DNA from 3 places in the Clostridium gelidum genome. Region 3 is predicted to be linked to each of the others. Evidence: riboswitches for the same ligand, from Rfam matches in the RefSeq annotation. Region 3 holds a riboswitch; each other region holds the start of a gene.
The links. Region 3 has a riboswitch for lysine ahead of dapA (4-hydroxy-tetrahydrodipicolinate synthase). Riboswitches for the same ligand answer to the same signal wherever they lie in the genome.

Region 1 (10,936 bases), 1.6 Mb from region 3:
CTTTTGCCCTGTAGCTTGTTATTTCTTTGCGTTTATTTAGTATATTCTCTTTATTGTGTAGTACCTCGCCTGAAGTAGGAGTTTCTAACATATTTATACATCTAAGAAGAGTTGATTTTCCCGATCCTGATGCACCAATAATACAAACTACATCTCCTTGCTTTATATTAAAATCAATATCTTTTAATACTTGGTTATTCCCAAAAGTCTTTCCTAAATGGCAAATTTCCAATATAGAACCATCAATATTCATTTTTGCAGCAGCTTCCATTTTATTTTCACACCTTCACTTTTATAATTTAGGCATATGAAAGAAAATAACTAGCATTTTGACTTGTTATTTTTTTAATATGCTTATCTGTTTTCAGTTATATCTCCTGACATATAGTCATTATTCTCCAATTTATAACTGTCAGGCCCATCCATTTTATTTTCTATAAAACGTAATAATCTAGAAATTATAAGATTTATAACAAAATAAATCATACAGATAATAAAAAACACTTCAAAATATTTATAATAAGCTCCAGATGCTGATTTACCTACAAAGAATAATTCTGTTACAGATATTACATTTAATACAGATGTATCCTTAATATTGATAATTAGATTATTACCTATCTGAGGCATTATGTTTCGTAATGTTTGCGGAAGCACTATATATATCATTGTTTGAAAATGTGTCATTCCAATTGCCTTTGCTCCTTCTGTTTGCCCTGAATCAACAGATAAAATCCCTCCACGTACAGTTTCTGCCATATAAGCACCTGTATTAATTGAAACAACTATTAATCCTGCTGCTAATGGAGATAAATCAATTGCAAATGCTTCCATAGCACCATAGAATATAACCATAGCTTGCACAATCATAGGGGTTCCCCTAAAAAATTCAACATAAGCAGATAAAATCATTTTTGAGCATTTTAATAGAACTTTATGGATTATATTTGCTTCTGAATCTATTTCTATAGTTTTTACTATACCTACTAAAAATCCTATAATACATCCAACTATTGTACCAACTATTGCAATTAAAAGTGTATAAAATGCTCCTTGTATAAATAGATTTCCATAATGTTGTAAAATAAACCATACCCATTGAAAAAATCCAACTGGCGCATTTGATGTCATATCTTTTCCACCTCACAAAAAATATATTTTAATCACTGCAAAGACAATATACTAGTATACTGACTTTTTTATTGTGCCTTAAAATAAGGAGGTTTATAATACAAACCTCCTTATTACTATTTTGATAATGGTTGCACTTTAATAGCCTCTTCCATCATCTTATTACGATCTTCTTCTGAAATTTCTGAAATTGCTTTATTAATCTTATCAGTTAATTCTTTATTTCCTTTTTTAAGAGCAATACCAATATTTACATCTTCATCAGAAGCCTTAAATCCCTTATCTCCTTCAGGATTTATCATAACTAAATCTGGATTTGAATGAACTGCTGCCATAGCTGTTGGTTTATCCATTGTAACAACATTTACTTTACCAGATGAAAGTGCAACTATTAAAGAAGGTACAGTATCCATAGCTGGTTTAATATTAGCATCTGGAATTTGCTTTAACATATCATACCAAACTGTACTTAACTGAGACGAGCAAATAGCGCCCTTTAAATCAGCAACACTTTTAGCATTCTCATAAGGAGTCCCCTTCTTAGTAAGTGCTACTATACTAGCTTTGTAATATGGATCTGAAAAATCTACACTTTGCATACGCTCTTTTGTAATACTCATTTGTGCAATTGCAACATCAATTTTTCCAGAAGTTACACCTGGAATTAATCCATCAAAGTCCATTTTATGTACTTCTAGTTTATATCCAATTTTATCTGCAACCTTTTGAGCAATCATTAAATCATACCCGTTTGCATATTCATTGCCACCATTAATCTGAATTGCATTGTTTGAATTATCAGTTTGCGTCCAATTAAATGGTGCAGATGCCCCTTCTGTGCCTACGCGTAACACTTTATCATCCCCTCCGCTTTTTGAACCACAACCACTTAATACACCAATAGTTGCAACACATAAAGCCACTGCAATTATGTTTTTTAATCTTTTCATAACTTAGTCCCCCTTAAATTCTTATTGCTAAAAAAATAAGCCAACTTTCCTTACTAAAGTTGACGCCATTGTCAATAACAATTATTTATATACTGAATTATACCCTCAGCATATATTATTGTCAATTACAAAACTTTTCATTTGTTTTATAAACGTTTTATCATTTCTTTTTTTAAATTATTGATAATTCCCCAACAAAACAGCACCTATATTAAGAGTATAAATATATCAAATTTTAATTTTTAATATAAAATATTAAAAATATTGACTTATTTTTAATTTTATTAGATAATTAGATATAATTTAATAGGTAGATAACTAAGATAGAGGCGCGAAATTTAAGAGTAATATTATGGATTTAAGCATAACCAATTAATATGAAAGGAACTTTCGCCGAAGTAAATAATAAATTGCTTTAATATTATTTACTGGTTTTATGTAAAATATGCATATAACTGTCACAATTCAATTTGTGGAGAGCTATTTTCAATGGAAATATATGCGATTTTTTATATTATTTCAATATGCAACTTCGTATTTATGTCATGAATATGCTTTCATGGCATTTTTTTATTGTGTAAATCTTTATTCATTATCTTAGTTGCTTGCTTATGTATTCTAATATCATAAGGAGAGTAAACGCAATGGATGAACAAAACAACGAATTAAAAAGAGGTTTAAAAGCAAGACACTTAAACATGATAGCTTTAGGTGGTTCAATTGGTACAGGTATATTTCTTGCAATGGGTGATACCCTAAATCAAGCTGGACCTGGAGGTGCATTAGTAGCTTATACATTAGTAGGTATTATGGTGTACTTTTTAATAACTAGTTTGGGGGAAATGGCAACTTATATGCCAATCTCTGGTTCTTTCAGTACATATGCTAATAAATTTATTGATCCAGCTCTTGGATTTGCTCTTGGTTGGAATTATTGGTATAACTGGGCTATAACAATAGCAGCTGAAATGGTTGCAGGTTCTTTAATTATGAAGTATTGGTTCCCTAACGTGAATGGATTCTTCTGGAGTATAATATTTTTAATAATAATAGTAGGTTTAAATGTCTTATCTTCAAAAGCATATGGCGAAACAGAATACTGGTTTGCTGGAATTAAAGTAGTTACAGTTCTTGTATTTTTAGCAATAGGTGTTTTAATGATTTTAGGTATAATGGGTGGGAGCAGTGTAGGATTTCATAACTACTTTATAGCTGATGGACCATTTCATGGAGGTATTAAATCTATATTTGCTATATTTTTAATTGCCGGTTTCTCATTTCAAGGAACTGAACTTATAGGAGTTGCTGCTGGTGAAAGCGAAAATCCCGAAAAAACTATACCAAAAGCTATAAAATCAATATTTTGGAGAATAATAATATTTTACTTAGGTACAATAATTGTCTTAGGTGCTATAATACCATTTACAGAAGCCGGCGTTTCAACAAGTCCATTTACAATGGTATTTGAAAGAGCTGGAATAGCAGGTGCTGCATCATTGATGAATGCAATTATATTAACTTCTGTATTATCTGCTGGTAACTCTGGTATGTATGCATCAAGCAGAATGTTATTTTCAATGGCTAAAGAAGGTATGGCTCCTCAAATGTTTGCTAAAACTAATAAAAGAGGTGTACCTGTAAATGCTGTAATTGCAACTACTATAATTGCTTCAGCTTGCTTTTTAACTGGTATGTTTGCAGAAAGTACAGTTTACGTTTGGCTAATTGCTGCATCTGGTCTTGCTGGATTTATAGCTTGGGTAGGTATAGCATTATGTCACTATAGATTTAGAAAAGCATTTATTTATCAAGGTAAAAATTTAAAAGATTTAAAATACAAAGCTCTATTCTATCCATTTGGACCTATACTAGCATTATTAATGTGTTTAATAATAATAATAGGTCAAGGATACTCATGCATAAAACCTGATGGAATTGATTGGCAAGGTTTAATTGCTTCTTATATAGGAATTCCATTATTCATTGGATTATATGTCGGTTATAAAATTAAACATAAAACTAAAGTTGTTCCTTTAGATGATGTTGATTTAGTTTTCTCTGAAAATAATATATAGATAAAGTACATAAAAAATATATTTTTAGATAATTAAAAATAAGAGTATTAAGAAATGATTTTCTAATCGTCCTTGATACTCTTATTTTAACTATTTTCTATAAATTATTCATTAATTATATAAGGTACAGTTATTATTATTACATTTCTCATTTTCAATATAGATCTTCTTAAAAATACAGATGTTTGATTGTGAAGAACTTGATGCCACCATTTATGTATAATGAATTGAGGCATAACTATTGTAATTACTTCATGTGTTTTTAATTGTTTATGTTTTTCATCTACATAAGAAACTAATTTTTCATTAACATTTCTATAAGGTGCATTTTCAATTATAAGATGTGCAGCAATTTTAAGTGTTGCAAACTTTTCTATTAATTTCTTTGTTTGTTCCTCATCTGTGCTCACATGATAAACTTCTATATTATCGCCAATTGTCAAAGCATAATTTAACGTCTTTATAAAAGATTTATTTATTGTTTGTACTGGTACAATAACATGTTTAGTTATAGCTTCTCTTACAATTAAACCTTCTACTTCTACATCTATCACTAAATTTTCTCTTACTTTAGTATAATGCTTTCTAATTCTTAGCATTGCTGTTACAAGTAGTGGTATACATATAAGTACAATCCATGCTCCATGTGTAAATTTCTCTACTCCTATTATTATACATGTTGCTGCTGTAACAGTTGCTCCTAAACCATTTATAAAAGCCTTATGTTTCCAATTTCCTTCTTTACTTTTTGTCCATTTCTTAAACATTCCAAATTGAGACAATGTAAATGATAAGAAAACACCTACTGCATATAGTGATAATAACAGATGTGTACTACCATTAACCATATATACCAATAATGATGCTGCTAAAAATAATAATACTATACCATTTGAAAAACTTAATCTAGTTCCTCTAGTGCTAAGTTGTCTTGGTACATATCCATCTTTTGCGAGTATTGATAATAACAAAGGTAAATCTGAAAATGCTGTATTTGCTGCAAGAGTAAGAATAATAGCAGTTGTAGCTTGTACAGCAAAAAACATTAAACTATTTTGTCCAAAAACTTGAATAGCTATTTGTGCTATTACTGTAATATCCTTACCAGGTATTGCTGTATACATTGTTGATAAGTATGATATTCCGCCAAATATTACAAAGACAATACATGCTAACAAAACCAATACTGTTTTAGCATTTTTTTGAGCTGGATTTTTAAAATTAGGAATTCCATCACTTACTGCTTCAATACCAGTTAATGCTGTACATCCTGAAGAAAAAGCTTTCAAAAATAACAATATAGTCAAATCCTGTGTAGAGTCATTTAATTGATACAACTCTACTGGAGTTACTTTTAAAACTAAAACCTTAAAAATTCCTGTTACTATCATTATTATTATAGATAATATAAATAAATATGTTGGTATTCCAAATAACTTAGCTGAGTCTTTTGTACCTCTTAAGTTTCCGAGTGTTATCAACCCTATTACTAAAATAGCTATTAACGCTTTATGTGGTAAAAGTACTGGAATTGCTGATGTTATTGCTGCTGCTCCTGCGCAAGTACTAACTGCAACAGTTAAAACATAGTCTATCATTAAAGATGCTGCTGCTACTAGTCCTGGTAATTTACCTATATTATCGCTAGCAACAATATATGATCCTCCACCATGAGGATAAGAATCAATTATTTGTTTATATGAAAATACGAGTATAAATAATAACACTGAAATTGCAATTGCGATCTCGATCATTGATCCATATGCACGCATTCCAATTGCAGGTACAAGTACTAATAATATTTCTTCACTAGCATAAGCTACGGAAGAAATAGCATCACTTGATAATATTGGCAAGCCCCAAAGAACATTAAATTTTTCGCCAGCTAATTCTGTTGTCTTAAGAGCCCTTCCAATCAATAGTGATTGAATTTTTTTAAACATATTTATTCCTCCATATTGTTTTAAAAACAATTAATCTTTATTCATTAATATATGCAAATATCTTAAAGGTTTATAATCACCTTCTATTGTATGTGATTACAACAATACAGATTATATATCCATTGATATCTAATGTAAATATGTTTATTTTCTATTAATCGTTTTCATTTATTTTTCATATAAATTTATTTTTCGACATTTTTCTTTATCATATTTTTATAACTATTTAAATTAAAATTTGAACATAATCTATATAATTTCTTTTATTTTTAAATTAATCATAATCAAAAAACCTTTATGCATATTACAACTTTAAATTATGCATAAAGGTTTTATTTATATTAGGCACAATCAAAAAAATAACAAGTCCATTTGCCAGCTTATTTTCCATCATGCTACGTCGGCAAATTGCCCTAATAGTCCCACTATAAGGGTAATTCGTCTCCTTGCTTGATGAAAAATATTCATGGCAACTTTGGACTTGTTATTTATTTTCATGTGCCTTATTTCAAAACAAGTTTTTCATTTGCTTCTTTAACACTTATATATATTGCAATTAACAATGTACAATTTATGCTCTTTATAGGTAGTCTGTGACCCATTTAGGATAAAATCCTACGTGATTTTTTTAATAATTAGTACTGAAATTGTAGAAAACTAATTACAATATATACTCTAAAGAATGCTTATTAATAACATAATATTTAATACTGCAACAATACCACCAATAATCCAAAGTATAATATTTTCTGTTAGTGTATTTTTGTATTGTCCCATAACTTTTTCTGATGATGTTAAATATAATTGGCTAAAGATAGTTATAGGAAGTTGTACACTTAATAACATTTGAGAATATATTAGCCCATTAAATGGATTATCAATAAAAAATATTATTAATAAAGCAAATAAAATAGTAATTAAAACACCTATTTTACTATGTTTATTATTTATATCATATTCTTCAGCAAATAATCCCGCAAATATTGATCCGCCTGCCATTCCTGCTGTAATGCATGATGCTATTCCAGCAAACAATAGTGCTATTGCAAATATTAATGATGAACTGCTTCCAAGTAGAGGTTGTAACATTATTTGAGCTTGTTCAACTTCTGTTACATTAATACCATTATCAAAAAATGTCACTGCCACTAATATCATTGCACTATTTATGACAAAACCTATTATCATTGATAACATAGTATCCATAAATTCATATTTTAATTGCTTTTCAATTATTGTTTTATCTTTTAAATTCCATTTTCTGCTTTGAATTACTTCAGAATGTAAAAATAAATTATGTGGCATAACAACGGCACCTAAAACACTCATTATTATTGGCAATGAACCACTTGGAATATTAGGAATCACTAAACTTTTCGCTGCCTCGCCCCAATTAACATTTACAAGTGCTGTTTCAAATATAAATGATAGTCCTATTATCGATACAAATCCTATAATAATTTTTTCTATCCGTCTATATGAATTTGTAAATAACATAAATATGATTAATATTGATGATGCTGAAGCACCTATTTTTATAGGTATATGAAATAACATTTTTAGCGCTATAGCTGCACCCAATATTTCTGCCATTGCCGTCCCTATAGCTGCAAGTACAGCTGTTCCTGTTACTACTTTTCCAATAGATGGTTTCATATGTTTATTTATTGCTTCTGAAATACAAAGCCCAGTGACTATACCTAAATGTGCCGCATTATGCTGTAGCAATATAAGCATTATTGTTGATAATGTAACAATCCAAAGTAATTTATAACCATAAGTAGATCCCGCTGCAATATTGGATGCCCAGTTACCTGGATCAATAAATCCTACTGTAACCAAAATTCCTGGTCCTACATATTTCAAAAATTCATTTCCAGTAAACTTCTTCCATTTAGAAATAAAATTATTCTTATTCATAATATATATTAAAATCCTTTCTCTATTAATTGATAATTATTATCAATCTATATTGATTATATCACCTTTTCACTATTAATTATATATATATTGTATTTTACAATCTACAATTCACAGCAAATTTTCTAAAATTATCATCATTAATTGAGAATTGATAATTAAACATTGATAATTGAAAATCACATCATATATACAAAAAAACATCAAGAATTTATAATCTCTATAAATTCTTGATGTTTTATTTTTAATGTTAGTATAGATAACCACAACTCAAGTTGTATTTATACTAGGTATTAAATTCAATAATTACCATACTTAAGAGCATATCCAAACAGAGAAATTGGATACATATTTGTGAAGTAGGCATTGAAAATAAGCTGCTGAAGCTTCTTAATGGAAGGTTGTTCCATTTATGCTTGTCCCAATGTATATTTGGAGCATGCATAAATGGGGGCAACCTTCCATTTAGATGCTTCCAGCGAAATTTTCACAGTCCTACGGAATAAATATGTATTCAATTTCGGCGGATGTAGGCATAAGTATGGGTTCCACTGTGGTTATCTATATTAGTTTAAGAACATTTCTATATCATCTTCTACAGTTGTAATTCCACCAATACCAAAGTTTTCTACTAAAACATTAACTACATTTGGTGAAAGGAATGCTGGAAGTGTTGGTCCTAAATGAATATTCTTTACTCCTAAGTGTAATAGTGATAAAAGAACTATTACTGCTTTTTGTTCATACCATGCAATATTAAATGCTATTGGTAATTCATTTATGTCTTCAAGTTCAAATACTTCTTTAAGTTTTAATGCAATTACTGCTAATGAATAAGAATCATTACATTGTCCTGCATCTAAAACTCTAGGAATTCCACCGATATCTCCTAAATCTAATTTGTTATATCTATATTTTGCACAACCAGCTGTCATTATAACAGTATCTTTTGGAAGTGATTCTGCAAAATTTGTGTAATATGATCTAGATTTTTGTCTACCATCACATCCTGCCATAACAAAGAATTTCTTTATAGCACCAGTTTTTACTGCATCAACTATTTTATCAGCAAGTGCTAATACTTGATTATGAGCAAATCCACCAACGATTTCTCCTTCTTCTATTTGAATTGGAGCAACACATTTTTTAGCTTGTTCAATAATTATCGAAAAATCTTTCTTTCCATTTTCATCAGCTGTAATATGAGTACATCCTTCATATCCTGATGATCCTGTAGTGTATAATCTACTCTTATAACTATCTCTTGGAGGAACTATACAGTTGGTAGTCATAAGTATTGGTCCATTAAAGCTTTCAAATTCTTCTGGTTGTTTCCACCATGCATTTCCGTAATTACCAACTAAGTGTGAATATTTCTTTAAGTTTGGATAGTAGTGAGCTGGTAACATTTCAGAGTGAGTATAAATATCTATCCCTGTTCCTTCAGTTTGAATTAATAATTGTTCTAAATCTTTTAAATCATGTCCTGAAATTAATATTCCTGGATTTGTTTTAACTCCTATATTAACCTTAGTTATTTCTGGATTACCGTATGTTTCAGTATTAGCTTTATCTAATATAGCCATTCCATCAACACCAAATTTTCCTGTTTCTAAAGTTAATCCTATATATTCATCTAGTGTAACGCTATTATCAGCAGTTAACGATAATGCTTTTTGCATGAAAGCACATATTGCTTCATCTTCATATCCTAAAGCATTTGCATGTTTCATATATGCAGATAATCCCTTTAATCCGTAAGTAATAAGTTCTCTTAAACTTCTAATATCTTCATTTTCAGTAGCTAATACTCCAACCGTTTCTGCTTTAGCTTCCATTTCTGCTCTGTCTGTAACATTATATAATGCAGCTGAACTTAATTCTTTATTGCTTAATTTTGCTAATAATTCTTCTTTTATATTTAAAGTTTCTTTCACTCTACCATAAAATACTTCTTTATCAAAATTAGCATTAGTTATAGTAGTGAAAAGGTTCATTGTTACCATAGTGTTAATAGCTTGTGATACTTCTATTCCTTCTTCTCTAGCCTTTGTTGCTACTTCTGATAAACCTCTAGTTGTATATATTAATAAGTCTTGCATTTTTGCTAGGTCTGGAGTTTTTCCACAAACTCCCTTTACAGTACAGCCTGTACACCCTGCTGCTTCTTGACATTGAAAACAAAACATTTTATTATCCATATTAAATCTCCTCCACACATATATTTATTGAAATTTATTTTTTAACTATGTAATTTCTTTAGGCTTGTTAATCACTCACCTTATAAACTTATTTTATATTGAAATAGAAAAATAGTATGTACCATTTGTTACATACTATTTTTAAAATAAATTCTTTTTAATTATATATGTTGTAATCCTTAATGTTCAATTATCAATTAATGATAGGAATTTTAGATACTTTACTGTGAATTGTAGATTATAAAATACAATAGATATATACTTTTTTTAATTAATTTATATCCCATTCTCTTACTTCTTTACTTCTTTTTTGAGATTATATAATAAGGTAATGCTAAAAATATAGTTCCACCAATCATATTCCCAAGCGTTACTACTCCTATGTTATATACATATCCTATTATACTTACACTTGCTGCACCTGGATTAAGTAATCCAATTGTTAAAAGAGTCATATTAGCAACGCTATGCTCAAATCCAGCTGTTATAAATGCAAATAAACACCAAAAAATTATAATAAGTTTACCAGATTCACTTTTTAATTTAAAACTACACCAAGTAGCTAAACACACTAATATGTTACAAAATATTCCACGCATTAATAATGGCAAAAATGGAATGCTCATCTTAGTTGCTGAAGTTTTTGCAATAAATTCCCCAACTGGTCCTGCTGAAAGTCCAGTTGCATAAAACATATATCCTGCAATAATTGATCC
Region 2 (10,936 bases), 310 kb from region 3:
CTCAAATTTAAAATATAATATTCATGGATTCGTAACCCTTAGATTTTCTTTATATTGGACATTACTTAGTTTTATAGGTGTTTACTTTTTGCAACCAGCTGTGTATAACATTTATAAAGCATCAGAAAAGACTTTAATCATAGGAGCTTGTTTTTTTTCAATTATATTAACAATAGATTTTTTCTTAACTTTACGAAACGTTAAGAAAAATACGTTTTTAACCCAAAGGTGAAAACTGCACCTATGGGGGCTATCCTCATAAGTGCAGTTTTTATATTAATATTTATAAGTTATATAGTACAGCTAATTTATCAAATGCTGGAAATGAGTTTTTAATCTTTTCATATGAGATACAATAAGCTAATCTTACATGACCAGGGCATCCAAATGCTGAACCTGGAACAAGTAATAAATTAAATTGTTTTGCATCTGCACAGAATTTCACATCATCCTCAATTGGTGATTTAGGGAATAGGTAAAAAGCACCTTGAGGTTTAACACAAGTAAAGCCAAGAGATATTAAATGGTTATATAAAAGGTCACGATTTTTCTCGTATATACTAACATCAACTTCTGCATCTAAAGATTTTGCAATTACTCTTTGGAATAGGGATGGGGCATTAACGAAACCTAAAATTCTGTTTGCAATGTTCAAAGCAGACGTCACTTCGTCAAAACCATCCATTGATGTGTTAATAACCACATATCCTATACGCTCGCCAGGTAAAGATAATGATTTACTATAAGAATATCCTATAAAAGTATTAGGATAATATTTCAAAAGACAAGGAACTTCGATATTATCATAAACTATTTCTCTATAGGGTTCATCTGATATTAAATATATAGTTGTATTTAATTCTTTTTGTTTTTCGCTTAGCAGATTAGCTAAAGCTTGTATTACTTCTTTTGAATAAACAACACCAGTTGGATTGTTTGGATTATTTAATATTAAAGCCTTAGTTTTAGAAGTGATAACTGAACTTAAAGTTTTTAAATCGGGTTCAAAAGTTTCAGTGTCAGTTGGAGAAATTACAAGCTTACCATTAAAATTTTGAACATAATTTTTATACTCCCCAAAGTATGGCGCAAAGGTAATAACTTCATCGTCAGGATTTAAAATTGATTTCAAAATTATATTTAATCCACCTGCAGCCCCACAAGTCATAACAATATTATTTCTAGAAAGATCTAGATCATGTTTTTTATTTAAAAAGGCACTTATGTCATCTCTAACATCTTCATAACCAGCATTGTTCATATATCCATGAACATAATTTGGTTTTTCTTCATCTAAAATTTCAGAGATAACCTTTTTTATACTTTCTGGAGGTTCAACGTTTGGATTACCTATACTGTAATCAAAAACATTTTCTTCTCCATAAATTTCGGATAATCTTTTGCCCTCTTCAAACATAGCTCTTATGATAGAACTATTTGAAACAAGGGATTTCATCTTATTTGATATCATATTTTTAGCCCCCAATTCATATTTTGTATAGTATAATTTTATCACATTATAGCTAAATACGGACGAAATATTTATTAAAGTACGAATTAATTATGATAATAAAAATAGCATAATATTTAATGGAAATACACTTAGAGAAGCCTTAATAAATTGAATGTTTATAATAATATACAATGTTATTTATTAGTATTTCAATTTATAATATAAATAAATGTGATAAATCTTAATATAATCTAAAATTTTAGATTATTTGGTTGAAAGGAGCAAATAGACATGATATTGTAATGTATAGTCCGTAATGTGATTATATATATATTATTTTTCATATATGAGACATAATAGAATTAGATTTACATAATACGTATTTTATTTAACAAAATAAATTTATTATCATAGACATTTATCAAATAATAGGAGGATTTTTAATTATGCAAGAAAAAGTAAAAGAGGAGATTAAATCATTTTTATCCCTTAGAGCAAAGATAATGATGCAATTTGTAATTTTAATAGGAATTGGAATAGGAATTGGAATAGCAATAAAGACGAGTTCAACAGTGGCAATTATAGTTATAGTAATTTCTGTAATAATAGTTACAATTCTATCATTTGCAGCTAGTATTACAATAATGCAACCCTTAAGGAAAATAAATGCGCTAGCAGAGAGAATGGCTGAATATGACATTACGACAGATATAAAAATTACTAAAAGTGATGAATTTGGAAAAATTGGGATAGCTTTAAATAAAGCACAAGAAAATCTTAGAGAATTGATAAGAATATGTGCTGATAATGCAACAAAGGTATCTTCATTAAGCGAAGAAGCATCTGCAACAGTTCAAGAGTTATCAGTAAGCTTAGACGAAATAAACTTAGAATTTGTAAAGGTTGATTCAAATACCCAAGCAAATAGTGGAAATGTTGAAGAGATTTACGCATCAATTCAACAAGTAACTGCCAATATGGAAGAATTAGCAGCAAGAGCTGAAACAGGAAATGAAAACTCAGGTAATATAAAGGAAAGAGCTAAGGCTGTAGAAGTTAATAGTAAGAAAGCAATTGAGAATACAAGAAATGTATATTATGAAAAAGAGAAATATATAAAGAAAGCTGTTGAGGAATCAAAAGTAGTTGAAGAAATAAAAATAATGGCAGATTCAATAGCAGCTATAGCAGAACAAACAAATCTTCTTGCATTAAATGCAGCAATTGAAGCAGCTAGAGCAGGAGATTCAGGTAAGGGATTTGCAGTAGTTGCAGAAGAGGTAAGAAAGCTTGCAGAAGAGTCATCTTCATCTGTAGTCACAATTCAAAGTACAATTGAGAGAGTAGAAAAGGCATTTAACAATCTTTCAGAAAATAGTAAGGAAATGCTTAAATTTATTAAAACTAATGTAAGTGAAGATTTAAAGGATTATGGAAATGTTGCAGTTAAATATAATGAAGATGGAGAATTTATAAGTGAAATGTCACAGCAAATAGCTGAGATGTCTGAACAAGTAAATTCATCAGTTGAACAAGTAAGTGCCGCAATATCAAGTACTGCTAAGAACTCAGAAGCAGTTTCAAGCAGTACTCATAATATACAACAAGGAATAGGTGAGACATCAATTGCTATGAGACAAGTAGTAGAAATAATAGGAAAAGAAGCTATTAAAGCTGAAGAATTAAGCAGTATAATTTCTAAATTTAAATTATAGTTAGAGTATATCCAAAGTATAAATGGGACATGCTTTTGTGAAATGTTACATGAAAATATTTGGTAACATTAACAAACACATGTCCATTATTTTATGCGGATATATATAAGTTTACTTTATATGAAGGTCTCCACTTGTAGTAGTAATATTTATAAGTGAACTCTCATCACCAGAAGATAATTGTTTATGAGATGAGTCTAAATCTCCAGAAATTGTGTCATAATTTATTTTGTAGCCTAAATTTTTAGGGATGGATAAGGCTACGGAACCAGAGGCAGTACTTAAAGATGTATTGCTTAGAGAATCTTTAAATTTCAATTCAATATCACCGGAAGATGTGCTACCATTTACAGTTCCTAAAGCGCCACTTCCAATAATGCTTCCAGAAGAAGAGATTAACTTAGTTTCATTTAAGGTTGTTATAGCATTGAAGTTTATAGAGCCACTAGAACTATTTAAGCTTAAATAATTTAGATTTAAGTTAGAAATATTTATTTCACCGCTAGCTGTAGAAAGATTTAAGGTATTCATGGATAAATTAGAGATATTTATATCACCACTGCTTGTAATGATTTTTAAGGTACCTCTGCCATTAAATCCATAAGGGATGCTTATGGTGATATTAGCATTACTTGGAGTATCATAGCTAGTATTAAGAACTAATTTATTGTCATTTTCAGCTTTAAGCAATTCACTAGATATAGTACTATGGCTTTTAATTTGTACTTTCAAATCCTGTCCATCATAATTAACTATTTTAATGCCTTGAGAATTTAAATTAAGATCAATTTCATTAATATTCTCATTAATAGTATAGTCTTTTGATATATAAGAGTCATTAAAATTAAAGTCATTGAAATCAAAGAAAGTGACTTTTAAATTATTAGGGTCTATATTAAGCTCATCGGCATAATCAGAAAGCTTATAACCGCTTTGTACGAGTACAATGCATCCGGAAGCATAGAAGGTAATAGATAAAAGGAGCAATACTAACATGAATATTTTCATATTAGTAGAAATAAACTTCTTTTCCATTAGAATGCACCCCCTTTAGATTTAAGTGATTTAAAAGATTTAACTGATATGTGTATAAAGAACTTGCAAAGATAATAAAATATTAGTGATAAAATAATTGATAATGAAATTGATCCTAATGAAAAGAGAACTATTACTGGATATGGGAAATTAGCAACAAACATTGGTACATTAGGACCTCCAATAAAACTAGTAAATGTTCCGCCAACTAATAAGCCAATGCTACCCAATAAAATACCTATAGCTGCTCCTAAAAGTCCCAAAATGCAACCAATAATTCCAGTTATAACTGGGAAGAATATTATTAAAGCTAAAATTATAATGGAAATTTTTAAAAGTGTATTTACGTTAAATTGTGAGGTCTTATTTTTAGAAATTTGGTCATTAAAATTACTTGAGTTAGAATCTGAACTTCGATTATTATTAAACTTAGAATTATAATTGGAGTAATCATTGTTATCGTTATTAGAATTAAAACCACTTTCATCAGTATAATTAAAATTTGATTCATTTGAATTATCAAGGTTATAAAAATCAGAATTTAAATTAATATCTTTATAAGAATCATTAATTTTAAGAGTATCCAACTTGTTATTAGTTTCAAAGTCATTTTCCTTATTATTATTATTATTGTTTAAGTTATCATTAGTGTTAAAATCATTGAAAATATCAGTGTAAGTATTATCAGTAACTATAGCTGGTTCATCAATAGAATTTGGATAATTGTTTATAGAATTATTATTATCAGAAATTATGTCAGTGATGGAATTCTTATCATTAATAGGAGTAATATCAGCATCACTTGTAAGACATTCTGAATTAATAGGAGTTTTTAAATCTTCATTCCTATATCTATTAACGATTAAATTGGGATCACCTAATTGCCTTAGTATTTCTTGTTCTGTTTTTCCAGAAGCTAATCCAACCCTAAAGTTATTTTCATAATAGGAAATAATATCTTGTAATTTTATTTCGGGAAAGTCTTTTAAACCATCCATTAAAACATTGAAAAATTCATTTTGGTTCATTAAAATATGCCCCCTTTAATTTTTATGGTATATATTGAATAAGCTAGATTTCATGTTTAATGATTATATTTATTAAAAAATATTTCTCGATTAAAAGTATATGGTATGAAAGGGCATAGTACAATATATTAGGACACAGTTTAATATTTTATTAAGGTATTATATGGTAAAATAATAAAGTATTAAGAAATTCTTAAGGTCTGATATAAATAAAAAATGGGAATTGTACAAGCACTGTGAATAAGTATGTGGATAAGTACTGCATGTATGTCTATAAATATGGGGGATTAAGCTAGTAAGTTACAACGATTAGTCATGATGTTGATAACTATATAATGATTGTGGATAAGTTATAAGTAATCTTGCTCTTTGAACTTCTCCAGCGAACAAATGTGAGTCAAGTTTCCTTTGATTTGGGTCCTCAAACTTGGTTAACTCGTGAATATGAGTTAACCTCACTATAAAAGTTATTTTCATAGTGACTGTTTTAAATAAATGTTGTTAAGTGCATTAGATGGAAAGTAATAATTATAAACAATATCCACACTTTTGTGGATAAATACTGTGGATATTGTGGATAAGTTTTAAAGATAAAAATTAACTTTAAGAAAGAATATAAAGGAGTATAATATATTGTATTAATGATTTAAAAAATAACAAAAGTGTTCACAATTAAAGAAAATTATTATATAGTAAAATGTAATTATGAAAGTTTAGTAAGCCAAATTAAACATATTCAAAATAAATAATGAGGAGGGGATAAGAATTATGGTAAGTAAAGAGGCGAAATTTATTCCTCAAATAAAAGGTACACTTAGAAATCATGTGATAGAGGTTCCAGCAGTCATAAGAAATTGTGGCGGAATTACGATTTTTGGAAAAAGAATAAAGTCATTATTATTCAGCACGGATGTTGCATTAATAAGAAATAGTAATGCAGATGCTATTATAGCAGTGTATCCATTTACACCACAACCTCTAATAACACAAGCTCTTATTATGGCAGCAGATGTTCCTGTTTTTTGTGGTGTTGGTGGAGGAATAACGCAAGGTAAAAGGGTTGTGAATTTAGCTATGGATGCTGAGTTTAAAGGTGCTATGGGAGTAGTAGTAAATGCGCCTACAACTAATGAAATTGTTAAAAAAATTAGAGCGACTATAGATATACCAGTTATAGTAACTGTTATTTCAGAAGATGAAGATATTGCTAAAAGAATCGAAGCTGGAGCAACTATATTAAATGTTTCAGGTGGCAAAGAAACAGTTAATATAGTCAGAAATATTAGAAATAGGTTTCCAGAGTTTCCTATAATAGCTACTGGTGGACCAAGTGAAGAGTCAATTTATGATACAATTCAAGCCGGAGCTAATGCCATAACTTTTACACCACCAACTTCAGCAAGTATTATGGGAAGCCTCATGGATAAATATAGAAGTGAATAAAAGATAAGTGAGAATCGCGTGCTCAGTGAACGAATGCGAATCGAGTTTCATTTAATTTAAAAAAAGTGTTGATTTAAGGAAAAAATATGGTATCATATTTTTAATAGTTTAATAATATAATAGTAACTATTATAAGTTTCAAGGAATAGAATTTTAGAATATTACGAGAATATAACATGACCTGGGGTAGAGGTGCTGTAATAAAGAGTAGGTATAAGGAGTCGGTAGGCAATGATTTATACACAAAGGTATTATAGCCGAAGAAATGAATTAATATACGGTAATTTATTTCTGGATATTCATAGAATATGTGAATAACTGTCACGAAAAGTGTTGAGCTACAAGGTGCCTTTTTCAGTTAACAATGAACAGTTAACAGTTAGCAATTTAGAAATAAAGAAGGATGATTTTGTTAGTATATAAATTAAAATCCATATAACAATTCATTTTTGATAAATTGATAATTAATGAAAATATTGAGCATACAAATTAGCATAAGCGACCACTCGTCACAGATATTTTCTGTGGCGTTTATTTTTTTGAAATTTACAATAGACAATTGTCAACTGTAAATTGTACATTGTCAATTGAATTTAATTTGGGGGTTAACGAAATGAAATTATTTGGAACGATGAAAGCACAAGATAATCAATTAGTAATTGGTGGGGTTAGTGCCAAGGATTTAGTAAAGGAATATGGAAGTCCGTTATATGTATTCGATGAAGCTTTAATAAGAGAATACTGCACTGATTATAGAAAGTATTTTAAATGTGAAGAAAATAATAATAGAGTAGCCTTTGCTGGAAAAGCATTTTTGACTATTCAAATGTGCAAATTATTAAAAGAAGAAAATATGTGTTTAGATGTTGTGTCTGGTGGAGAATTATATACTGCGCATATTGCAGGATTTCCACTTGAAAAAGTAATGTTTCATGGAAATAATAAAACTTTAGATGAAATAGAGCTAGGAGTAAAATTAGGCGTAGGAAATTTTGTTGTAGATAATTATTATGAAATTGATGCATTAAATGACATAGCTAAGGAATATAATAAAGTTCAAAATATTTATTTGAGAATAACACCAGGAATCGAAGCACATACACATGATTATATAAAGACAGGACAAATAGATTCAAAATTTGGTTTTGCACCAGTTGAAACTGTTATAGAAGATGCTATTAAGAAGGCTATAAGTTTAGACAATATAAACCTTGCAGGAATACATTGTCATATAGGTTCACAAATTTTTGACTTGGAACCATATGAGGATGCTGTAGAGATAATGTTAGAGCTTGTAAGAAAAACTAAAGAAAATTTTGGCTATTTGATTAAAGAAGTAGATTTCGGTGGTGGCTTTGGGATATATTATACTAGCTCGGATGAACCAAGAACAACTGAAGAATATTGCAAGACAATAATTAATAAAGTTGATGAGGTTTGCATCCGAACTGGTCAAGAAAGACCAATTCTCACAATAGAACCAGGAAGAAGTATTGTAGCTAATGCGGGAATTACTTTATATACTATAGGTGCAGTTAAAGAAATTCCAACTGTCAGGAAATATGTTTCAGTAGATGGTGGGATGACTGACAATATTAGACCAGCTCTTTATAATGCACAATATGAAGGTATTATTGCAAACAGAATTGCAGGTGATTTAGAAGAGACTGTAACTGTAGCAGGGAAATGTTGTGAATCAGGAGATATATTATTAGAAGATATTAAGCTCCCAGAAGTTAAAAGTGGAGATATTTTGGCTATAATGACTACAGGTGCTTATGGTTATTCTATGGCAAGCAATTACAATAGAATACCAAAGCCAGCAGTGGTTATGGTTAAAGATAATGAAGCAAGATTAATCTGTAGAAGAGAATCTTATGAAGATTTATTAAAGAATGATTTAATCTAGAGTCATGTTGTTTTAAAGGTACTATATTTAAAAAATGGGTATTTTAGAAAATTTTACATGTAATAAGGATGATATGCACTAATTTTTAAAATTAGTGCATATTTTAATATCTGTGGAATTATAAAATGTAGATATAATAAAAAGATATAAAAGTTTACAACTTGTAAATATTTAAAACAATAAATTATGGTATACTAAAACAGTATCGAAAAATAAACACCTATAAAAAAAACTCAACCAAGACTTAAAGAGAAACCTAATCATAACATGTTAATGGAATATATAACCATAAAATATAAAACGTGGAGGCAAAGTGGTGTGACAGAAAATGCTAAAAATCAAATGACAGAAGATAAAAAGATTAAAAAGAAGTCAACAATAAAAGAATGGATAATAGATATAGCAGTTGTTGCTGTTGTAGCACTTTTAATTTGGAAGTTTGTGGGTTATGGGGTTTGGATTAAAAGTGGATCTATGATTCCAACCTTAGAAGTTAAAGATAGATTGATTGTAACAAGAGTACATAATGCTGGTAATTTAAAGGAAGGGGATATTGTACTATTTAAAAATGATGAATTTAAAGGTGATATTTTAATAAAAAGATTAATTGGACTTCCCGGAGATAAAATAGAAATTAAAAATGGAGTTGTCTTTAGAAATGGAGAACAGCTTAAAGAGGATTATGTGAAAAATAATGAAAGATATGATGGTACATTTCAAGTACCACAAGGAAAATACTTCTTTTTAGGAGATAATAGAGCAAATTCTGATGATTCAAGACATTGGAAAAAAGGTCCTTATGTTGATGAATCTGATATAGAAGGCAAGGCTAGAATAAAATATTATCCAATAAAAGATTTTGAAATATTAAAGTAATAGCAATAATTGAAAAATGAATATTGATTATAAGTGCAAATAGTATTACAATGATATATTAATGTTAATTTAAATGTATATATGATTGAAACTATAAGAGCAGTTTAATAAAAAGGGAGAACGTTAAATGAGAGAAGAAGATGAGATGATGGAATCAAAAGATATAGATAGCTCAGAAAATAGCTCTGATCTAACCAATATTTATTATTCAAAATCAGAAAATATAATAGAGGATAAAGAAGAAAACTTATCAAAAAAGGGATTCATAGCAAGTTTTCTATCAAAAGGTAGCTTTTTCAGTGAATGGATAATTCCAATAATAGCTGCCATAGGAATAGCATTACTAATAAATAAGTTTTTAGTTTATAATGTTTATATACCAAGTGAATCAATGGTTCCAACTTTAAATATTGGTGATAAATTAATGGTAACGAGAGTGTATGATACTGATAAAATTAAAAGAGGAGATATAATTGTATTTTTTTCAGAGGAGCTTAATGAGGTGCTTATAAAAAGAGCAATAGGACTTCCTGGAGATCATATTAAAATACATGATGGTATTGTCAATGTAAATGGAGAAGATATTAAAGAAGATTATGTAAAAAATAATGAAAGTTATGATGGGGATTTTAATGTGCCAGATAATAAATTCTTCTTTTTAGGAGATAATAGAAGCCGTTCATATGATGCCAGAAAATGGATTAATCCATTTATAGATGCTTCCAATATACAAGGAAGAGCTAGAATTAAATTTTATCCATTTAAAGACTTCGGTAGTTTAAATTAATGTGTATTATGAAAAGAGGGGATTAAATGGAGGAAAAGTATATAATAGATAGAGTTGAAGGAAACTATGTTATTGTTGAAAAGGAAAATGGAGATATGTATAAGATATGTATTGAAAATATTGAGAGTAATTTCAATGAAGGAGATATTTTAATTAAGAAGGGTGAATACTTTGAAATAGACAAAAAGTTTACGTTAAATAGAAAAAAGCAGATAAATGACAGTATGAAAAATATGTGGGAAGAGTAATACTGCATATGAATATGACTAAAGATAAAGAAAATAAATAATGTTAAGGAAAGGTGATTAGATGCAGAATAATAATAAAAATGGAAATAATAAAAATGGAAATAATAAAAATGGAAATAATAAAAAGAATAATAAAAATTCTATGACCATGGCGATTACTTACTTTCTAATAGCTTTTGCATTTGTAATGGCATTTAATTATGCAAAAGATTCAACGACAACTCAAAGAATTACATACAATGAATTTTCAAAATTACTAAGTGATAAAGAAATTTCAAAAGTTGTTATAACAAGTGATGATTTAGTTATAACACCTAGTGAAAATAATGGAGAATATAAAGGAAAAACTTTATATACAGGGAATATGAATGATCAAAGTTTAATTCTAGCTTTAAAGGATGCAAACATTGACTTTTATCGTGAAAATCCTAAGCAAACTCCA
Region 3 (10,936 bases):
TCTGACCCGCACGAATGGCGTAATGACTTGTGCACTGTCTCAACTGCAAATCCGGCGAAGTTGTAGTGCGAGTGAAGATGCTCGCTACCCGCGATTGGACGGAAAGACCCCGTAGAGCTTTACTGTAGCTTAGCATTGAATTTCGGTATTGTCTGTACAGGATAGGTGGGAGACTGGGAAATCAGAGCGTTAGCTTTGGTGGAGTCGTTGTTGGGATACCACCCTGATAGTATTGAAGTTCTAACTGGATGCCATGAAACTGGTGACAGGACATTGTTAGGTGGGCAGTTTGACTGGGGCGGTCGCCTCCTAAAATGTAACGGAGGCGCCCAAAGGTTCCCTCAGAACGGTCGGAAATCGTTCGTAGAGTGCAAAGGCATAAGGGAGCCTGACTGCGAGACCTACAAGTCGAGCAGGGACGAAAGTCGGGCTTAGTGATCCGGTGGTACCTCGTGGGAGGGCCATCGCTCAACGGATAAAAGCTACCTCGGGGATAACAGGCTGATCTCCCCCAAGAGTTCACATCGACGGGGAGGTTTGGCACCTCGATGTCGGCTCGTCGCATCCTGGGGCTGAAGTAGGTCCCAAGGGTTGGGCTGTTCGCCCATTAAAGCGGCACGCGAGCTGGGTTCAGAACGTCGTGAGACAGTTCGGTCCCTATCCGTCGCGGGCGTAGGAAATTTGAGAGGAGCTGTCCTTAGTACGAGAGGACCGGGATGGACTGACCTATGGTGTACCAGTTGTTTCGCCAGAAGCATAGCTGGGTAGCTAAGTCGGGAATGGATAAACGCTGAAAGCATCTAAGTGTGAAGCCAACCTCAAGATGAGATTTCCCATAGCGTAAGCTAGTAAGACCCCTTGAAGACTACAAGGTTGATAGGTCAGAGGTGTAAGTATGGTAACATATTTAGCTGACTGATACTAATAGGTCGAGGGCTTGACCAATTATTTAATCAAGTTGTAAAATATACATTAATTCTATATGCAATTTTGAAAGAACAATTCTTTCAAAATGCTTGACATATTATATTTTTATAAGTATAATATTGCTTGTAACAATCTCGTGACGATGGCATAGAGGTAACACTCCTTCCCATTCCGAACAGGACAGTTAAGGTCTATAGCGCCGATGGTACTGCACGGGTGACTGTGTGGCAGAGTAGGACGTTGCGAGGTAATTCTAAAAGAGATAGTAATATACTATCTCTTTTTTAGTGCAAGTAAAAAAGTATTTACTACTACTAATATTAAAATAATAGTATTAGAAGAAACAATATTAAAAATAATCCACAACAAGTCACAATGATTTTAAATATATTGTGGATTATTCTTAATTATATGTGGATATCTTTAAAAGGAACAGTAATATATGCATAGTACCATTCATATATTCTAATTACTCTAAGTAATAGTATAGATCAACTTTAAGTAGCAGGATAGACGAAGTATTTACAAGAAATCAAATTAGTGGTACAATACCAATAAATTCAATAACGAAAACCTTAGGTAGAGGTGCCATTAATAAAGAGTACTTATTATGAGTTTGCAAACGTTGATTAATAAGGAAAGGTATTATGGCCGAAGATTTAAATTATGTAAAGATTTATTTCTGGGTATGCATAGAATATGTGCATAACTGTCACGAAAGTGGAGAGCTACAAGGATTTGCTGAAATTGAAAATAGTAGTAGTAGTAATAATATTATTGTTTTTTAGTTTCAGATAAAGCTTTATGCGATTAACTCTACCCGTTGGTATATATACTAACGGGTTTTCTTATTTTATTAAGTACCTCTTGGGGTTACATTGTACTTTGTGGGTATATTGTTTCCCTTGAGGATACATTGTGACCCTTGTGGGTATAAAACAAATTTGAGGAGTTGTAATAATTTATGAAAATTGAAGGAGTATTAGTACCATTAGTAACACCATTTAAGGACGGAGAGGTAGATTTAAAATCTTATGAAAGAATGGTTAATCATTATATAGAAGAAGGGGTAAATGGGATTATACCACTTGCAACAACTGGCGAGTCGCCTACTATTCTAGAGAATGAATATGAAGAAGTTTTGGCTAAAACTATGGAGTTTAGTAATAATAGAGTACCAGTATATGTAGGGTTAGGTGGAAATCATACTAGTGAAGTAGTTAAGAAATTAAAGGTAGCAGAAAGGTATAATGTGGATGGTATATTATCTGTAGCACCATATTATTCAAGACCAAATCAAAGAGGATTGTATGAACATTTTAAAAGTCTATCTGAAGGAACTGATTTAGATATTATAATTTATAATATCCCATATAGAACTGGAATAAATGTTGAAAATGAAACTATTCATAGATTGTCAGAATTAAAGAATATTATAGGGTTAAAAGATTGCTCAGGAGATATGAGGCAAACAACTGATTTGTTGATTAATCCACCAGAGGACTTCTCAATTTTAACGGGAGAGGATGCATATTTCTACATAACACTTTTGCTTGGTGGACAAGGTGGAATAATGGGATCGGCTCATTTAAGAACTAAAGAATTTATTGAAGTCTATAATTTGGTTAAAACTAATAATCATCAAGCTGCATTAAAAAAATGGAAGTTATTATATAATATGATACCATTTTTATTTGCAGAGCCTAACCCTACACCATTAAAATATTCTTTAAAGAAATTAGGGTTAATAGATTCAGATGAAGTTAGATTGCCATTAGTTAATATTACAGAAGAATTAGAAAATAAATTAAATAATATTATTAAATTATAGATAATTCACTTAATTTGTTTTTAAAAATTTAAATGGGTATAATATATTATTGGAAATCACTTACTAAATAAATAATTAAATGTTAAATTTAAATGTCAAAATTATGCTTTTATTGTAATAAAAATGTATATTTTGTTTTGACTAGTATAAAAAATAGGAGTAAGATGAAAGCTGACAAGTTAAATAAGGAAGTGATTAAAAATGATGCCGAAGTTCTTTTATATGATTAAGAACAAGGAAATTACAAAAGCACAAGTTATGAAAGATATCATAGCTGGAATTATAGTTGCTGTAATAGCATTACCATTGTCAATAGCACTTGGTATATCATCAGGCGTGTCACCTGAGAAGGGTCTTATTACAGCAATATTTGCCGGATTTATAATCTCATTATTAGGAGGTAGTAGAGTCCAAATAGGTGGCCCTACAGGAGCTTTTGTTATTATAATTTATTCGATTATTCAGGAATATGGTTTAAATGGACTTATTACTGCTACAATAATGGCAGGAATTATATTAATTATAATGGGAGTATTAAGATTTGGATCATTAATTAAGTATATACCACAAACAATAACTATAGGATTTACAGCTGGTATAGCAGTAACATTAATGTCAACGCAAATTAAAGATTTTTTTGGACTACCAATTGACACTGTGCCAGCAGAATTTTTTGCTAAATGGGGAAGTTATTTTGCAAACATAGGGTTATTAAGTAAATGGTCTTTGATAGTAGGGGTAGGATCTATTATTATAATCGTGTTTTGGCCTAAAATTAATAAGACAATACCAGGTTCGATGATTGCATTGATAGTTGCAACTGTTTTTGTAAAAGTATTAAACTTACCTGTAGAAACTATTGGAAGTAGATTTCAAGAAATTTCATCAGTAATACCAATGCCAATACTTCCAGACTTGAGTATGGCTACAATAAATAAATTGTTTGCACCTGCTGTGACAATTGCTATTTTAGCAGCATTAGAATCATTATTATCAGCAGTAGTAGCAGATGGAATGATTTCAGATGCACATGATTCTAATATGGAGCTTGTTGCTCAGGGGATAGCTAATATTACATGTGGATTATTCGGTGGAATACCAGCTACAGGTGCCATAGCAAGAACAGCAGCTAACGTAAAATCAGGTGGAAAAAGTCCTATATCAGGAATGATCCATGCTATAACATTATTAGCTACCATGTTAGTTTTAATGCCTCTTGCAAAGATGATACCTATGACTACCCTTGCTGCAATCTTAATGGTTGTATCATATAATATGAGTGAATGGAGAGCTTTTAAAGGATTATTAAAGGCTCCTAAAAGTGATGTTATTGTATTATTAATCACATTTGGATGTACAGTTGCATTTGATTTAGTTGTTGCAATAAGTATTGGAATGATTATGGCAATGTTCTTATTTATGAAGAGAGTATCAGATACTACGGAAATTAGAGATTTAGTATATGATGAAGTTTTTGATGAGAATATAGCTAGCGTACTAGAAAAAGCAGAGGGGAAAATACATGTATATCAAGTAAATGGACCGCTGTTTTTTGGCGTAGTACAAGAGTTTATTGCAAAAATGAAAGAACTTGAATCTTCTGTTGAGGTTGTTATTTTAGATATGAGACATACCCATGCAATAGATGCATCTGCAATAGATGCATTAACTAGATTGCTTAAGCATTGCAATAAGTTAAACATAAAATTTTGTTTAACTCATGTGCAAGAACAACCAAGGAAAGTATTAAATAAAATGGGATTCGTAGTTCAAATTGGAGAAAGTCATATATATGAAACTAAGACAGAAGCAATAGAAATAGCTTATGAGTATATAAAATGTCTAGAGGTATCTTAAATTAAAGATATTTTTGAATTTATATTTTACATATGAATAATTTAAATAGGATTAATAATAGACAGTGTAAATTATTAATCCTATTTTTGTAATTTATAGCAGTATTAATTAGAGTATTTTTTATTACAAATTAATTATTTCCGAGGAAATAATAGGTATATATAATTTAAATAATATTAAAACCCATAAGTATACAACTAAGAGACTGCATATATAAGTGAGTTTTGCAAATAATATTATTGAAAAAGTTATAAGGAGTGATAAAAATGGATGCAAATTCGTCTATAAAATGTTCTGTTGAACAATGTCAATATCATGCACAATCAAAGGATTATTGTACATTACAAGAAATCAAAGTAGGTACTCATGAAACTGATCCAACAAAAGTTGAATGTACAGATTGTGAGTCATTTGAAGTAAGATAGCTTTAAATTTCACTTGAATTTAGAGAGATGTTCTAAAAAATAGTTTTTTAGAACATCTCTTTCTGATTTTATTTAAAAGTATAAATTATAATAAATAAAATTAACAATCTATATGGATTTAGTTTTTTGAAAAAACTAATATAATAAAGTAATATGAATAAAACTTTTATAACAAATATGCCAATAATATATTATAATTAAATTTAGGCACAATCAAAAAAATATTCATGGCAACTTTGGACTTGTTATTTATTTGATTGTGCCTTAAATGAAGAAATTGATTATAAAACTATATAGAGTAGCGAGGTATGTTTAATTGGAATACGATTGGGAAAGAAAATTTCCATTTTTAGAAATTGATAAGAGTATAGTGGGTAGGCTATTTGACGGGATTTTAGAAGAAAGGAATATCATTAATATAATCCCGATAAATGAGGGTTGTAGAACAACAAATTATATTGTAGAAACAAATGAATTTCAAAAAAAATATATTTTAAAAATATTTTTTTCAACAGAGCAAAACCATAAGAAAGAAATCAAATTATTAACAAAGTTAAAGGAAACTATTCTTGTGCCTAGAATATATAAGATTAGTACTGATGAAATTATTCAAAACAGAGAATATGCAATTTATGAGTATATGGAAGGGAAGAGTATAGGAGAAGCTATAAGTGAAGGATATGTATTGGAAGAAATATTTGTTAGAGATGTTGCAAGATATTTAGCTAAAATACATAATCATAAGTTTAATAAAACAGGATTTTTAGATGAAAATTTAAATTTAAAAGATGAATTACCTCCACTTATTTCATGGTATGAAGAATTTATGGGAGATAGAGCTCAAAAACGTCTAGGTAAAAGTATTATACAAAAAATTAATAATATTATTAAGAAAAATAAAAAGATATTAGATAAACTAGATGAAAAAGTTAGGTTAGTTCATGGCGATTTTCAAGGCACTAATATATTAATAAAAAATGGTCAAGTATCTGGGATTTTAGATTGGGAATTTGCAATGGCAGGACACCCTTTAGCAGATATAGGTCAATTTTTTAGATATGAAGAATATTTCAACAATAACTTATTACAAGCATTTAAGAATGAGTATAACAAAAATTCAGATTATAAGTTAGAAAAGAATTGGTATAAAATAAGTAAACTTCGAGATTTAGTTAATTTAATTCAGATAATTAATGGAGAAGAGGATATGCCTAATAAATATTCCAATATAAAGAATATAGTAATTAATAATATAGATATATTGGATAATAAAGATTTGAAAAAGGAAATGAAAATTATTAAGTTCACTAATTGATAGGATATAAAATAGCCGTATACTTTTATAAATATTTTCAAATATGAATTGACTTTTTATAATCATATAACTATAATGTAAATAAATACTAATTTAATGACGAAGGTGTCTAATATAATGTGATATTATATTGGGTGCCTTTTTATAATTTGAATAGTTCTCATGACAATGGAGTCAAAGCTGAACCAGCTTGGCTCCATTTTTTTGTCATTAGAAATTTAGTTTTTACTAAAAGAAAAAATTATTATTAAGAAGGGAGGCATCATAATGAAAAGTCAAAATACAGTTATCGTGAATAACAGAAGTAAAGTAATCAGTGTTAATTTTCTCTATGCAACAACCATGATTGTTATTTTTCTGGGAATATTTTTTAGTATTTTCAGTTTAGTCAACCATGTCAACTTTAAAGTTTTAAATTCATATGTACCAGGTGAAGTATTTGGATTTTTGGTTCTATACCTTGGCATACGATATTATTTATCAGTTACTAAATTAAAAGAGGAATTACTTAAAACTTCGTCAAAATTTGAATGGAGTAATTTTAAAGGAAAAAAATTAAAAAAACTTTCACTAAAAAAATAACACAATTTTTTATTCTAACAACTACAAAAAATATTATTATTTTAAAGGAGGCTAATTTATGAAAAAGTCAGTAAAATTAGGTGCAATTATATTATTTTTAGGTACTTTAGCGGTAATGTTAGTTTTAGCACTTTCACCAGCAGGAGGTTCAGATCCAACAGGAGCTTCTTACGTTGCTGCAACTGGAGCTGAAACATTAACAGATGTTGCAACAACTGCCAATAAGGGTTATTACGGAGCAAATTTCACATGGGTTATGATAACCGGCTTTATGGTTTTCTTCTTCCAATGTGGATTTGCAATGGTTGAAACAGGATTTTGCCGTGGTAAAAATGCAGCTCACACAATGACAATGAACTTTATGGTATTTTTAGTTGGAGCAATAGGATATTTCTTAGTAGGATTTGCCCTTCAATTTGGTGGATCAGGTGGTGCTGCTGGACTTGGAACTGGAGGAGCGGCTCTAGATTCAATGCTTTCTATACCTGGTCTTGGTGGTATTATGGGTTATAAGGGATTCATGTTATCTGGTGCAGGTATTTATGATCCAGGTATTTACGCATTGTTTTTCTTTCAAATGGTATTCATGGATACAACTGTTACAATTCCAACTGGTGCTGTAGCAGAAAGAGTAAAATATTCTGCCATTATTATTATATCCTTGTTTATTTCAATGTTCTTGTACCCTCTTTTTGGAAACTGGGTATGGGGCGGAGGCTGGTTATCTACCCTTGGTAAGAACTTTGGATTAGGTCATGGTGTTGTTGACTTTGCTGGTTCTGCTGTTGTTCACTCAATGGGTGGTATGCTTGCTTTATCAAGTGCAATTGTTATAGGTCCTAGAATTGGTAAATTTAAAAAAGACGGAACTGCAAGACCTTTCCCTGGACATGATATACCAATGGCTATTGTTGGTACAATTATTTTATTCTTCTGTTGGTTCTCATTTAATGCAGGTTCAACATTAAATGCTTCTGATTTTAGACTAGCTGTAGTTGCGACTAATACAATGGTAGCTGGTGCAATAGGTGGACTTGTTGCGATGTCATATATGTGGATTAAATTTGGAAAACCTGACCCATCTATGACTGCAAATGGTGCCCTTGCTGGACTTGTAGCAATTACTGCTCCTTGCGCATTTGTAAATGCTCCTTCTGCCTTCTTTATTGGTGGAGTTGCTGGATTACTTGTATGTGTATCCGTATCATTTGTAGAAAATAAATTAAAACTTGATGATCCAGTCGGTGCAATTTCTGTTCATTGTGTTAATGGTCTTTGGGGTGTTCTTGCTTTAGGATTATTTGCAGATGGTTCTTATGGAGATGGTATAAATGGTGTTGCTGGAGGTGTAACAGGATTATTCTTTGGTGATGCATCTCAATTCGTAGCACAACTAATTGCTGTTGTAGTTTTATTTGTCTGGGGATTTGGAGTTTCTTATATATTCTTCAAGATTCTTGATAAAGTTTGGGGCATAAGAGTATCACCGGAAGATGAATTAAATGGTTTAGATATTCCTGAGATGGGTGTTACTGCATATCCTGATATGCAATTAGTAAAATCCCCTGAACTTGATTATAATTCAGCAGATAATATGGAAATAAAACAATTATTAAGGTTTAAAAAAGATGCAAGATCAATATAATATAAGGAAAAGGAGGTAACGTTATGAAGAAGTTAGAAATTGTTATTAAAAGTGAAAAATTAGAGGAATTGAAAAAAATATTAACTGAATGTAATGCTAATGGTGTTATGATTTCAAATATTATGGGATATGGTAATCAAAAGGGCTACAAAACTATTTACAGAGGTACTGAATATAATGTAAATTTATTACCTAAGGTAAAAGTTGAAACAGTTGTAACTCCTGAAGTTGCAGAAATGATAATAGATAAGGTTTTAAAAGAAATTAGTACAGGTAATTATGGAGACGGAAAGATTTTCATATATGATGCTGATGATATTGTGAGAATTCGTACAGGTGAACGTGGAAAAGACGCTTTATAAAATAACGAGTTAGTATAATATTGATAAGAATAATAAGAAAACCACCAATTTTAATGAAAATTTGATTTAATATAATCAAATTTTCTAATAATGGTGGTTTATTTTTTTATGAATTATAGATACTCAGGAAATATAGATAATGAAAATTACTCTAAACAAATATGAATGTTAATTATATGATGGATAAATTAACATTAATTATAGATTTTGAAAAATGCATTGACAAATTTATAATGAGATAATATAATATAGAATATAAACAACGGTGTTTGTGAAATGTACTTGGAAAAGGCATATTTCACAAGCACCGTTTTTTATGTAACAAAATTACGATGTTGTAATGTGTTAAGTAAAATGGCTTTGCAAAGCTAACTTTCAAAAGTAATGGGGCGCAATTACTTTTAAATTAATATTTGTTTTGAAAAATTATTAAGAAAATTAAGTAACTAAATAGATTTAAAAATTTAGAATTACATTCATTATTTTAAAGGGGGACTTTTTATGGAAATTAATTTAGGCGACAGTGCTTTCGTAATGATTTGTTCAGCACTTGTATTTGTAATGACACCAGGACTTGCATTCTTTTATGCTGGAATGGTTAGAAGAAAAAATGTTTTAAATACATTGATGTCATCATTCTTTATTTGTGGATTAGCATCAGTAATGTGGGTTTTAGTAGGGTATTCTTTATCTTTTGGAAATGACTTTCATGGAATAATTGGAGGACTTAATTTCTTTGGCATGGTAGGCGTAGGTGCTGAACCTAATGCAGCATATGCAAGCAATATACCTCAATTACTTTTTGCAGCATTTCAAATGATGTTTGCAATAATCACACCAGCACTTATAACTGGTTCGTTAGTAGGAAGAATGAAATTCTCAGCATTATTCATATTTGTAGCAGCATGGTCACTTTTAGTATATTATCCACTTGCTCATATGGTATGGGGAGATGGTGGATTAATAAGAGCTTTAGGAGCTGTTGATTTTGCAGGTGGTAATGTAGTTCATATAAGTTCAGGTATTTCAGGACTTGTAGCATGTATAATGTTAGGCAAAAGACGTGGGCATGGTATGATGTCATATAGACCTCATAATATTCCATTTGTGGTTCTTGGAGCAGCATTACTTTGGTTTGGATGGTTTGGATTTAATGCAGGTAGTGCACTTGGAGCTGGTCCACTTGCAGTTCAAGCTTTTATGACAACAAATACTTCAGCGGCAGCAGCTATGCTTTCATGGATGTTAATTGAAAAAGTGAAACATGGCAAACCATCATTACTTGGAGCAGCAACAGGAGCAGTAGTAGGATTAGTTGCAATTACACCAGGTGCAGGTTTTGTCTCAATTTGGGCATCAATTATAATAGGTATAGTAGTATCTCCAATTTGTTTCTTCTTTATGGAAAAAGTAAAAGCTAAATTTGGATATGATGATGCACTTGATGCTTTTGGATGTCATGGAGTTGGAGGAATCTGGGGTGGTATTGCAACTGGATTATTTGGACAAACAGCAATTAACTCTGCAGCACAATGGAATGGACTTTTCTTTGGAGATGTTAAACTTTTAATTGCTCAAATAATGGGTATTGCAATAACAATAGTATTTGCAGGTGTGATGACATTCTTAATTATAAAAGTTATGAAGTTATTTATGGATATTAGAGTTGAAGCTTCAGAAGAAGCTGATGGACTTGATTTAGCTGAACATGGTGAAACAGCTTATCCTGCATTTAACGGTTTAGATTAATATATAGTAATAGATTTATACTAAGATTTTTGGTACAATTACAGTATAACAAACTAGATTAAAGTAAAAGGTTATAATTAAAGCAACATATATGTGTGTACCATATGCTTATTGCAGATGTATGATTAGGGAGGAATATATTATGAAAAGAATAGAAGCAATTATAAGACCTTCAAAGCTTGAGGATATTAAGGAAGCATTGAAAAATAGTAATATAAATGGAGTAACTATCAGTCAAGTAAT

Region 1: linked by a shared signal. The riboswitch ahead of psyc5s11_RS06355 (amino acid permease) and the one ahead of dapA (4-hydroxy-tetrahydrodipicolinate synthase) in region 3 are both predicted to bind lysine.
Region 2: linked by a shared signal. The riboswitch ahead of lysA (diaminopimelate decarboxylase) and the one ahead of dapA (4-hydroxy-tetrahydrodipicolinate synthase) in region 3 are both predicted to bind lysine.

The regions. Positions count from the first base shown of each region.
Region 1 is NZ_AP024849.1:1,407,697-1,418,632, reverse strand. Features, by position in the region: gene psyc5s11_RS06370 (amino acid ABC transporter ATP-binding protein) at 1-271, opposite strand, end outside; gene psyc5s11_RS06365 (amino acid ABC transporter permease) at 355-1,131, opposite strand; gene psyc5s11_RS06360 (transporter substrate-binding domain-containing protein) at 1,248-2,081, opposite strand; lysine riboswitch at 2,398-2,572, shown strand; gene psyc5s11_RS06355 (amino acid permease) at 2,726-4,156, shown strand; gene psyc5s11_RS06350 (APC family permease) at 4,261-6,099, opposite strand; gene psyc5s11_RS06345 (Nramp family divalent metal transporter) at 6,775-8,019, opposite strand; gene hcp (hydroxylamine reductase) at 8,586-10,220, opposite strand; gene psyc5s11_RS06335 (formate/nitrite transporter family protein) at 10,520-10,936, opposite strand, start outside.
Region 2 is NZ_AP024849.1:5,584,952-5,595,887, reverse strand. Features, by position in the region: gene psyc5s11_RS25650 (putative ABC transporter permease) at 1-232, shown strand, start outside; gene psyc5s11_RS25645 (pyridoxal phosphate-dependent aminotransferase) at 284-1,471, opposite strand; gene psyc5s11_RS25640 (methyl-accepting chemotaxis protein) at 1,900-3,168, shown strand; gene psyc5s11_RS25635 (DUF4097 family beta strand repeat-containing protein) at 3,280-4,203, opposite strand; gene psyc5s11_RS25630 (DUF1700 domain-containing protein) at 4,203-5,231, opposite strand; gene psyc5s11_RS25625 (beta/alpha barrel domain-containing protein) at 6,000-6,674, shown strand; lysine riboswitch at 6,854-7,023, shown strand; gene lysA (diaminopimelate decarboxylase) at 7,288-8,583, shown strand; gene lepB (signal peptidase I) at 8,926-9,459, shown strand; gene lepB (signal peptidase I) at 9,587-10,246, shown strand; gene psyc5s11_RS25605 (DUF3006 domain-containing protein) at 10,273-10,494, shown strand; gene ftsH (ATP-dependent zinc metalloprotease FtsH) at 10,556-10,936, shown strand, end outside.
Region 3 is NZ_AP024849.1:5,891,350-5,902,285, reverse strand. Features, by position in the region: rRNA gene psyc5s11_RS27075 (23S ribosomal RNA) at 1-945, shown strand, start outside; rRNA gene rrf (5S ribosomal RNA) at 1,060-1,176, shown strand; lysine riboswitch at 1,500-1,666, shown strand; gene dapA (4-hydroxy-tetrahydrodipicolinate synthase) at 1,892-2,758, shown strand; gene psyc5s11_RS27055 (SulP family inorganic anion transporter) at 2,960-4,615, shown strand; gene psyc5s11_RS27050 (DUF1540 domain-containing protein) at 4,882-5,040, shown strand; gene psyc5s11_RS27045 (phosphotransferase family protein) at 5,357-6,355, shown strand; gene psyc5s11_RS27040 (hypothetical protein) at 6,623-6,937, shown strand; gene psyc5s11_RS27035 (ammonium transporter) at 6,996-8,582, shown strand; gene psyc5s11_RS27030 (P-II family nitrogen regulator) at 8,606-8,944, shown strand; gene psyc5s11_RS27025 (ammonium transporter) at 9,446-10,693, shown strand; gene psyc5s11_RS27020 (P-II family nitrogen regulator) at 10,836-10,936, shown strand, end outside.